Regions from separate parts of the Enterobacter ludwigii genome, predicted to be linked through region 2. Evidence: predicted binding sites of a transcription regulator. Region 2 holds the regulator's gene; each other region holds the start of a gene.
What was found. The regulator sigma-54, encoded in region 2, starts transcription at its own class of promoters, with help from an activator protein. The targets are predictions, from matches to a motif close to GTTGGCACANNTTTCGCTNT.

Region 1 (3,755 bases), 460 kb from region 2:
ATCAGCAGATTGACCAGCAGACCGTTGGGCTGAGTGTGCTGATGGCGGTGCCAGTCAATATTAAACAGGCTGATAAACACGCCGCACAGACCAAAGGTCACCAGCCAGATGGCATTCAGCGGCGTAATTTCAACGGTGTGCCGTATCAGCGGCATCACCGCTTCGACAGATTGTCCGCCTGTTAACACGAGGCCACCAGCCACCAGCGTCATCACGCTGCCAACCGCCCCGCCGATACCGGCTATCCAGCCGCTCAGGGTTTTATGGAAAGAGAAGATCAAGGCCAACACAGCGGCGGCGGCAAAATAGGCCACCGCGCTGGTAATCATCATCACCGCGTTCATTTCGCCCCCTCGTTCAGCGCCTGAAGCAGAGAAAGATCGCCGAAATCACTGTTAATGGTCAGCTCACGCTTACGTTTACTGGTGCGAACGATGTCGCGAATATTGACCAGAATCAGCGCCTTCGTCGGGCAGGTACGCACACAGGCTGGCCCTTGTTCATCAAAGCTGCACAGGTCGCATTTGACCGCAACGGCACGCACGCCGGGAACCCAGTCAAGCAGCGTGCTCACCTTCGCCGGCGCAGGTGGCGCTGGCGGCGCTTTCGGGGAGTTGGCATTCGCCGGGATATGCAGCGGACGGCTGCCGGAAAATTCAATCGCGCCGAACGGGCAGGCAATGCCGCACAGTTTGCAGCTCACGCACAGACTTTCATTCAGCTGCACCGCCCCCTCGACACGGGTGATGGCATTAACAGGACAGACTCCCGCGCAGGGGGCATCTTCACAGTGGTGGCAGAGCTGCGGCGCAGACTCTTTTTCATTACGCATGACGCGCAGGCGCGGCATGGACTGTAGCCCGTGCTGACGGTGCGTTTCCGAACAGGCCGCCTCACAGGTTCGACAGCCAATACAGACCGTCGAGTCAGCAATTACAAAACGGTTCACCGGGTCATCCTCTGGTGATAGTCATTTTTGACGAAAAACTGTCTTGTCGACACTTCTCGACACGCAATGGTCAGGCCACGTTCGCTGAGGTATTTCCATCCATCAGCTGTTTCAGGTTGACCGGGAGATCGTGTTCAACAGCGGCGTACAGGCCGTTATAAACCGGCGCGATTTTTTCCAGATAGTGCTCCAGCACCTGCTGGCGATCGCGGTTACTGACGTGACCATCGACCATCCCGTCGGCCATCAGCTGCGCCTTCGCAATACACTGTTTTTCACCTTCTTTTGTTTCGACGTAGTACTCGATGGTGTGGCTGTTGAAGGTGTCTGCCAGGGTGACGTTTATCGTGAAATGGCCGAAGAGCACAAAGCGCATATCCCCCTGCGCTGCACAGCTCATGGCGTGGTGAAGACGGGCTTTTGACAGGGTGATGCCCTGAACCAGAGAGTTGCAGTAAAGGTGCCACTGCTCCTGTAACTGCTGATGGCGCTGCGCAATGTAATCCGCTTTTTCGCTAATTTCCCAAATAGTCATAAAAGGTATCCGGTTAATGGAGATAGCGGCTGTTAAGCAGATTCCATGCCAGTTTTTAACTAATTGATTTTTAACCATTTTAATCAAAAGAAGCGTGTCAATCGCGCCGTGTCGACGTGTCATTTCGACAGCATTGACATCGTCACGCCTTAACAAAAATCAAGCTGGCACCGTTATTGCATTATCGGGGCAATTCATTGAGGAGGCGTCATGCACGAAATCACCCTCTGCCAGCGGGCCGTCGAGTTAATTGAACAGCAGGCGCGGGCAAACAATGCGAAACGCGTCACCGGCGTCTGGCTACAGGTCGGGGCCTTTTCCTGCGTTGAAACCAGCGCCCTGACCTTCTGCTTTGAGCTGGTGTGCCGCGGCACGCTGGCGGAAGGCTGTGAACTTCATATTGAAGAACAGCAGGCGGAGTGCTGGTGCGCGCAGTGTCAGCAATACGTCACTCTGCTTTCTTCGAAGGTTCAGCGCTGTCCACAATGCCAGAGCAGCGAGCTTCGCATCGTGGCGGATGACGGCATGCAGATCCAACGTCTCGAAATCGAGAAGGAGTAAAATATGTGTAGTACCTGCGGTTGCGCTGAAGGCAACCTGTATATAGAAGGGGATGAACACCGTCCTCACACCGCGTTTCGCTCCGCACCCTTTTCACCTGCCCCTCGTCCTGCAGCGGCATTAACCGGTATCACCTTCGCCCCCCGACACTCCGCTGCGGGCGACCTGCATTACGGGCATGGCGTCGCCGGTACCCACGCGCCAGGGCTCAGCCAGCGTCAGATGCTGGAGGTGGAAATCAACGTTCTGGATAAAAACAACCAGATTGCAGCACGCAACCGCGCCCGCTTTGCCACGCGTAAACAGCTGGTCCTGAACCTGGTCTCCAGCCCCGGCTCCGGCAAAACCACGCTGCTTACGCAAACGCTCCACCGCCTGAACGGGCGCATATCCTGCGCGGTGATCGAAGGCGATCAGCAGACGGTGAACGACGCCGCGCGTATACGCGAAACCGGCACGCCCGCCATTCAGGTTAATACGGGTAAAGGCTGCCATCTGGATGCACAAATGATTGCCGACGCCACGCCGCGCTTGCCGCTGGCGGACAACGGCATCCTGTTTATTGAGAACGTTGGCAACCTGGTCTGTCCGGCCAGCTTCGATCTCGGTGAGCGACATAAGGTCGCGGTGCTCTCGGTGACCGAAGGTGAAGACAAGCCGCTTAAATATCCGCATATGTTTGCCGCCGCTTCGCTGATGTTGCTGAACAAAGTTGACCTGCTGCCGTACCTGAATTTCGACGTGGATAAATGCATGGCCTATGCCCGTGAAGTGAACCCGGAGATTGACATCATGCTGGTGTCCGCCACCCGCGGTGACGGGATGGATGCCTGGCTGGACTGGCTGGAGAGCGAACGATGTGCATAGGCGTCCCCGGACAAATTCACGCCATTGACGGGAATCAGGCCCGCGTTGAGGTGTGCGGCATATTGCGCGACGTCGACCTGACGCTCGTCGGCAGCACCGACGAAACCGGCGCCTCACGCCTCGGTCAGTGGGTGCTGGTGCACGTGGGGTTTGCCATGAGCATCATCAACGAAGCGGAGGCCCGCGACACGCTCGATGCCCTTCAGAATATGTTCGACGTGGAGCCGGACGTCGGGGCATTGCTGTACGGCGAGGAGCGGTAAACCATGCGCTACGTTGATGAATATCGCGCGCCTGAGCAGGTGATGCAGCTGATTGAACATCTGAAAACACGGGCGGCACGGCTGAGCTATACCGCCGAAAAGCCGCTGCGTATTATGGAAGTCTGTGGCGGGCATACGCATGCCATCTTTAAATTTGGCCTCGACCAGCTTCTGCCGGAAAACATCGAGTTTATCCATGGCCCCGGCTGCCCGGTGTGCGTCCTGCCGATGGGACGCATCGACGCCTGCCTTGAGATAGCCCACCAGCCTGACGTGATTTTCTGTACCTTTGGCGATGCGATGCGCGTGCCGGGCAAAAACGGCTCGCTGCTGCAGGCAAAAGCCCGGGGCGCGGATATCAGGATCGTGTACTCGCCGATGGATGCCCTGACGCTGGCCACCCATAACCCCGGCCGCAAAGTCGTCTTTTTCGGGCTTGGTTTTGAAACCACCATGCCCGCCACGGCCATCACGCTGCAGCAGGCCAAAGCCCGCAACATTGATAACTTTTTCTTTTTTTGCCAGCACATTACGCTCATCCCGACGTTACGCAGCCTGCTTGAAGAGCCGGACAACGGAA
Region 2 (3,755 bases):
GGTGGCGAGCAAGGCAAAGAGATCATTGATGGCTATGGCAACCCGGCAACCTTCTACCAGATGCAGGATAACGGCAAACCCGTGAAAGGCCGCGCCACGCATATGCACTATGAGCTGGCAAAGGACCTGGTCATCCTGACCGGTAACGCTTATCTGGAACAGCTGGACAGCAACATCACCGGCGACCAGATCACCTATCTGGTGAAAGAGCAAAAAATGCAGGCCTCCAGCGAGAAAGGCAAACGCGTAACCACCGTGCTGGTTCCGTCGCAGCTGCAGGACAAAGGTAAGGGTCAGGCCCCGGCACAGAAGAAGAGTAACTAATTCGTTATGGCAACATTAACTGCAAAAAATCTCGCGAAGGCCTATAAGGGCCGCCGTGTCGTAGAAGATGTCAGTCTGACCGTCAACTCCGGCGAAATTGTAGGCCTGCTTGGCCCTAACGGTGCGGGCAAGACCACAACCTTCTACATGGTCGTTGGCATTGTGTCGCGCGATGCAGGCAACATCGTCATTGATGATGAAGATATCAGTCTTCTGCCGCTGCATGCGCGTGCGCGTCGCGGTATCGGCTATCTGCCGCAGGAAGCCTCCATTTTCCGCCGCCTGAGCGTCTTTGATAACCTGATGGCCGTCCTGCAAATTCGTGACGATCTGACCAGCGAACAGCGTCAGGACCGGGCTAACGAGCTGATGGAAGAGTTCCATATCGAACATCTGCGCGACAGCCTCGGTCAGGCGCTGTCCGGCGGTGAACGCCGTCGCGTTGAGATTGCACGTGCGCTGGCTGCAAACCCGAAATTTATCCTTCTGGATGAACCGTTTGCAGGCGTTGACCCGATCTCCGTTATCGACATTAAACGTATCATTGAGCATCTGCGCGACAGCGGGCTTGGCGTACTGATCACTGACCATAACGTCCGTGAAACGCTGGCCGTGTGCGAACGCGCATACATCGTGAGCCAGGGCAATCTGATCGCCCACGGTACGCCGCAGCAGATCCTCGAAGATGATCATGTTAAGCGTGTCTACCTTGGGGAAGACTTCAGACTCTGATAGGGTAGAGGTAATGTAACGCCGAACCGGAGAAAAATGCTCTGAACATGAAGCAAGGTTTGCAATTACGGCTCAGCCAACAACTGGCGATGACGCCGCAGCTACAGCAGGCGATTCGCCTGTTGCAACTGTCCACCTTAGAACTCCAGCAGGAGCTCCAGCAAGCGCTGGATAGCAATCCGTTGCTGGAGCAAGCCGATCTTCATGAAGAGGTAGATACCCAGCAGTCGCAGGATACTGAAGCACTCGACACCGCCGATGCGCTCGAACAAAAAGAGATGCCGGACGAGCTTCCGCTGGATGCCAGCTGGGATGAAATCTACACCGCCGGAACCCCTTCCGGTACGCGTGCAGACTACCAGGACGATGAGCTACCGGTTTATCAGGGTGAAACTACCCAGTCACTGCAGGATTACCTGATGTGGCAGGTGGAACTTACCCCCTTCTCCGATACCGACCGCGCGATAGCGACATCCATTGTCGATGCCGTGGATGACACCGGTTATCTGACCGTCACGCTGGACGAAATTCTGGAAAGCATGGGTGACGAAGAGATTGAACTCGAGGAGATAGAAGCCGTTTTGAAGCGCATTCAGCGTTTCGATCCGGTTGGGGTGGCCGCAAAAGATCTGCGCGACTGCCTGCTTATCCAACTTTCTCAGTTCAGTAAAGAGACGCCATGGCTTGATGAAGCCCGCTTGATCATCAGCGACCATCTGGATCTTCTGGCCAACCACGATTTCCGCAGCCTGATGCGCGTCACGCGCCTGAAAGAAGAGGTGCTGAAAGAGGCGGTCAATCTGATTCAGTCCCTCGATCCGCGCCCCGGTCAGTCCATTCAGACCAGCGAACCCGAGTACGTCATCCCGGATGTGCTGGTCAGAAAACACAATGACCGCTGGGTCGTTGAACTGAACTCAGACAGCATCCCTCGCCTGCAAATCAACCAGCAGTATGCCTCCATGTGCACCAGCGTGCGTAACGACTCCGATAATCAATACATTCGTAGCAATTTGCAGGAAGCGCGATGGTTGATCAAAAGTCTGGAGAGCCGAAATGATACGCTGCTCCGCGTAAGCCGCTGTATTGTCGAACAGCAGCAGGCGTTCTTTGAGCAGGGCGAAGAGTATATGAAACCGATGGTGCTGGCGGATATCGCCCAGGCCGTCGAGATGCATGAATCAACCATTTCCCGCGTGACCACGCAGAAGTATCTGCACAGCCCACGCGGTATTTTTGAGCTTAAGTATTTCTTCTCCAGCCATGTGAATACCGAGGGCGGCGGTGAAGCGTCGTCAACGGCCATTCGCGCCCTGGTGAAGAAGTTGATCGCCGCGGAGAACCCCGCGAAGCCACTGAGCGACAGTAAGTTAACCACCATACTGTCCGACCAGGGTATTATGGTGGCACGCCGAACTGTTGCGAAGTATCGAGAGTCTTTATCCATTCCGCCGTCTAACCAGCGTAAACAGCTGGTCTGACACAACCGATAAGGAAGACACTATGCAGCTCAATATCACAGGACATAACGTCGAGATTACTGAGGCTTTACGTGATTTTGTGAATGCTAAATTCGCGAAACTCGAGCAGTATTTCGAAAGGATCAACCAGGTCTATGTTGTATTGAAAGTGGAGAAAGTGACTCATATCTCGGATGCGACCCTGCATGTCAACGGGGGTGAGCTCCATGCCAGTGCGGAAGGGCAAGACATGTACGCTGCTATCGACGGCTTGATTGATAAGCTTGCACGACAGCTCAATAAACATAAAGACAAACTGAAACAACACTAATTGTCCGGGCAGTTAACGGGTGCAGGAAGGCCTGTTGTGAAACACAACAGGCCGTTTGTACAGTTAGCGCTTAGGTGAAATTATGATGAACAACGATTCCGCTCTTCAACTGAGCAATGTCCTTAACCAGGAATGTACGCGCAGTGCTGTTCACTGCCAGAGCAAAAAACGTGCGCTGGAGATCATCAGTGAACTGGCCGCAAAACAGCTGGGCCTGCCGCCGCAGGTCGTGTTCGAAGCGATCCTGACCCGTGAAAAAATGGGCAGTACCGGCATCGGCAACGGCATCGCGATCCCGCACGGCAAACTGGAAGAGGACACCCTGCGTGCCGTCGGTGTGTTTGTGCAGCTGGAGACGCCTATCGCCTTCGATGCCATCGATAATCAGCCCGTCGATCTCCTCTTCGCGCTGCTGGTGCCTGCCGACCAGACGAAAACCCATTTGCATACGCTTTCGCTGGTCGCAAAACGCCTGGCCGATAAAACCATTTGCCGTCGACTGCGCGCAGCCCAAAGTGATGAAGAGCTATATCAAATTATCACTGAAGCAGAAGGCAATCAGGATGATGCATAACCAGGAGATGGCCTTCACATCTGTTGTCCTGAGGAGAAACGGAACATGGTGCTGATGATTGTCAGTGGCCGTTCAGGGTCCGGGAAATCCGTGGCCCTGCGCGCGCTGGAAGACATGGGGTTTTACTGCGTAGATAACCTGCCGGTCGTGCTGCTGCCCGACCTGGCACGCACGCTTGCGGAGAGGCAAATCTCTGCCGCCGTCAGTATCGACGTTCGTAACATGCCTGAATCGCCAGAAATCTTTGAACAGGCAATGAGCAACCTGCCTGATTCATTCTCGCCTCAGCTGCTGTTCCTCGATGCAGACCGCAATACTCTGATCCGTCGCTACA
Region 3 (3,755 bases), 2.1 Mb from region 2:
CGCTGCCGCTGGAAAAAGGGCTGGCGCTGTCCGCGATCCCGGTTATTTTCACCTCGTTTGGCTTCCACGGTAGCGTGCCCAGCATCGTGAGCTATATGAACGGCGATATCCTTAAGCTACGCCGCGTCTTTATGGTGGGGAGCGCCATCCCGCTGATTGCCTATATTTTCTGGCAACTGGTGACGCTGGGGAGCATTGACGCGTCGACCTTTACCGGGCTGATGGCGGAACACGCTGGCCTGAACGGCTTTCTGCTGGCACTGCGCGAGGTAGTCACCTCCCCGCACGTTGAGCTGGCGGTCCATCTGTTTGCCGACCTGGCGCTGGCCACCTCATTCCTGGGCGTGGCGCTCGGCCTGTTTGATTACCTGGCCGATCTGTTCCAGCGTCGTAATACTGCCGCAGGACGCTTACAGACGGGGGCAGTCACCTTCCTGCCTCCTCTGGCGTTCGCGCTGTTTTACCCGCGTGGGTTCGTGATGGCGCTGGGGTATGCAGGTGTGGCGTTATCCGTGCTGGCCCTGCTGCTCCCTTCCCTGCTGGCCTGGAAGAGCCGCCAGCAGCATCCTCAGCAAGGGTACCGCGTCATGGGCGGCAAACCGCTGCTGTGCATGGTGTTTGCCTGCGGAGTGATGATTATTCTGGTGCAGTGCTTGATAGCCGCAGGGATGCTACCGGAAGTGGGTTAACAAAAAAGGGGCTGAAATCAGCCCCTTTTTATTAGTGCAAACAGCAGCTCTTAAACTTCTTCCCGCTGCCGCACGGACACGGATCGTTACGCCCGACCTTTGTGCCGTTAACAATCGGTTTTTTTGCTTCCGGCTGCTGTGGGTTGTCCACCCAGTAATTGTACAAACGCAGAGCCGCAGGCTGAATGCTCTCAATGCTGGCTTTATATTCGTCTTCGCTCAGCTCATCCAGCTTCTCGCTGTTCTCGTCTGTACCGTGCAGCGCAATCGCATCAAGATCGGCCTTCAGTGCTTCCGGTAAGGCTGACCAGTCCGTCAGCGCCACACCGCGCATATAGCCATAACACCACTCTTCAACAACGGTATAGCTCTCGCCGTCGACATCGTTGTAACCAAACATCGGCTCAAACTGATCCGGGTATTCGCTCAGGCGCTCAGCAATGTCGTTCATATGCTTAAAGCAGAGATCGATAAAACGGTGCATTTCACGATCGTTTTTCCAGCGCGGAATGTATTTCTCGCCACCCCACACGGCCACCAGCCAGGTATCTGGCTCAACGACAACAGGGCCGGAAAGGACTGCGGTAAGCATGCCGTCCAGTTCAGACACGTCAATCACGGACGCATCGTCATGACCGTAAGACATTAATGTCTCTTCCAGCCACGCCATTTCGCTTTCATTCAATGGGCCTTCAGTCATCGCTGACACTCCTGATAAAAAAGGAAAAGATCCTGACACATATCTCACGGCTTTCCTATCTGAAGTTTAGGTCTTTATTGCTGCAAAAACGTGCAAATCGTGACCATTGCACAACTTATGGGCTTTGTTGTTAACGATATGTGATCTCCGCTGTAATTTCATCGCGTCCCACAAGGTGCCATATCACCGCACTCTATACTCAAACATGTCACAACCCGCTCAATGGGTTAACCATTCTGGCAACGATTTTGCTTAATGTTCTTCGCGCGAACCTGCGCAGGGAAACCTCGCCGTATTACGCAGGCGTTGTCTGGATCTTGTTCGTTTAGTGCATTTTGTTCTTGCTCGTGTTTTTGGATTGGCTGCGCCGCCGGCGTCCGGGTTTACGCCGTGGTGCAAAAACCTCTTTGCTAAGGAACATAATAATGTCGCTGAAATTTATCAGAACTCCCCTTTCTCTCGTGCTGGCCGGTTGTCTGGTGACGGCATTTTCTGCGCATGCAGATATTGTCATTGGTGTGGCCGGGCCGTTTACCGGCCCAAACGCCACCTATGGCGATCAGTACTGGCACGGTGCAACGCAGGCCGCTGAAGACATTAACGCCGCAGGCGGCATTAACGGCGAGAAGATTAAGCTGGTTCAGGGGGATGATGCCTGCGAGCCGAAACAAGCCGTGGCCGTCGCCAACCGCCTGGTCGACCAGGATAAAGTCAACGCGGTGGTCGGCCATTTCTGCTCCTCTTCCACAATGCCTGCCTCCGAGGTGTACAGCGACGCGGGGATCCTTGCCATTACCCCCGGCTCGACCAACCCGCTCATTACCGAACGAGGCATGACCGATATGTTCCGCATGTGTGGTCGCGATGACCAGCAGGGCCAGGTCGCCAGCGATTTCATTATCGATAAGCTGAAAGCCAAACGTGTGGTCATCATCCATGACAAAGACACCTACGGTCAGGGGCTGGCAGACGCCACCAAAGCTGCGCTGGCGAAGCGCGGGGTTCAGGATGTGATGTATGAGGGCTTATCCCGTGGTGAGAAAGACTTTAACGCGCTGGTGACAAAAATCGGCGCGCAAAAGCCGGATGTGGTGTTCTTCGGCGGTTGTCACCCGGAAGCCGGCCCGCTGGTTCGCCAGATGCGTGAACAGGGCGTGCAGGCGAAATTCTTCTCTGGCGACTGTATCGTCAACGAAGAGATGGTGACCGCGGCGGGTGGACCGCAATATACCAAGGGTATTTATATGACTTTTGGTAAAGACCCGCGTCTGATCCCGGATGGGAAAGCGGTCATTGAGAAATTCCGCGCCGGAAAATTCGAGCCTGAAGGTTACACCCTCTACTCTTATGCCTCCGTTCAGGCCATTGCCGCAGCCTTCAAGGCTACGGGCGGTAAAGACTCGGCCAAGGCCAGCGAATGGCTGAAAGCCAATGCCGTCGACACGGTTATGGGCAAAAAAGCCTGGGACAGCAAAGGCGATCTGAAAGTGTCTGACTACGTGGTGTATCAGTGGGACGATAACGGAAAATATAAGGAAGTTCAGTAACGGGACGGAGTCACGCTCAACGCCGGCAGGTTCGCCTGTCGGCGCGTAATAAACATCAGGCTGCGCGTGCCGCGCAGCTTAAAATAACGAGCGCGCTATGATGAGTACATTCTTCCTGCAACAGTTAATAAATGGCTTAACGCTGGGCTCCGTCTATGGATTAATCGCCATCGGCTACACCATGGTGTATGGCATCATTGGTATGATTAATTTCGCCCACGGCGAAGTGTATATGATCTCCGCCTACCTCTGCGCCATTGGCCTGGCGCTGCTCTCTTTCTTCGGCCTGCAGTCGTTCCCGTTGCTTATCCTCGGTACGCTGATCTTCACGATTGTGGTGACCGGTGTTTACGGCTGGACTATCGAGCGTATTGCCTATAAGCCGCTACGCAACTCTACCCGTCTGGCACCGCTTATCTCCGCCATCGGGATGTCACTGATTTTGCAAAACTACGCGCAGCTGAGCCAGGGGCCACGTCAGCAAGGGGTGCCCACGATGCTGGATGGCGTACTTCGCCTGCATATCGGTGAGGGGTTCGTTCAGATAACCTACACCAAAGTGTTTATTCTGGTTGCCTCGTTCGCCGGCATGCTCTTGCTGACATGGATAATCAACAATACCCGGCTTGGGCGGATGTGCCGTGCGGTGCAGCAGGACCGCAAAATGGCCTCCATTCTGGGCATTAACACCGACAGAATCATTTCGCTGGTCTTTGTGATTGGCGCGGCGATGGCCGGTCTGGCGGGTGTGCTCATCACCATGAATTACGGCACCTTCGATTTCTACGTCGGATTTGTCATTGGCATCAAGGCGTTTAC

Region 1: a site for sigma-54 is predicted at 1,648-1,667, ahead of hypA (hydrogenase maturation nickel metallochaperone HypA). Genes of this name have one in related genera too.
Region 3: a site for sigma-54 is predicted at 1,625-1,644, ahead of BH714_RS09950 (branched-chain amino acid ABC transporter substrate-binding protein). Genes of this name have one in related genera too.

What each region holds. Positions count from the first base shown of each region.
Region 1 is NZ_CP017279.1:4,680,235-4,683,989, reverse strand. It holds gene hycC (formate hydrogenlyase subunit 3) at 1-344, opposite strand, end outside; gene BH714_RS22040 (4Fe-4S dicluster domain-containing protein) at 341-949, opposite strand; gene hycA (formate hydrogenlyase regulator HycA) at 1,020-1,484, opposite strand; gene hypA (hydrogenase maturation nickel metallochaperone HypA) at 1,695-2,045, shown strand; gene hypB (hydrogenase nickel incorporation protein HypB) at 2,049-2,912, shown strand; gene BH714_RS22020 (HypC/HybG/HupF family hydrogenase formation chaperone) at 2,903-3,175, shown strand; gene hypD (hydrogenase formation protein HypD) at 3,179-3,755, shown strand, end outside.
Region 2 is NZ_CP017279.1:4,217,968-4,221,722, reverse strand. It holds gene lptA (lipopolysaccharide ABC transporter substrate-binding protein LptA) at 1-324, shown strand, start outside; gene lptB (LPS export ABC transporter ATP-binding protein) at 331-1,056, shown strand; gene rpoN (RNA polymerase factor sigma-54) at 1,104-2,537, shown strand; gene hpf (ribosome hibernation promoting factor) at 2,560-2,847, shown strand; gene ptsN (PTS IIA-like nitrogen regulatory protein PtsN) at 2,930-3,421, shown strand; gene rapZ (RNase adapter RapZ) at 3,467-3,755, shown strand, end outside.
Region 3 is NZ_CP017279.1:2,111,706-2,115,460, forward strand. It holds gene tyrP (tyrosine transporter TyrP) at 1-689, shown strand, start outside; gene BH714_RS09945 (YecA/YgfB family protein) at 721-1,389, opposite strand; gene BH714_RS09950 (branched-chain amino acid ABC transporter substrate-binding protein) at 1,815-2,936, shown strand; gene BH714_RS09955 (ABC transporter permease subunit) at 3,037-3,755, shown strand, end outside.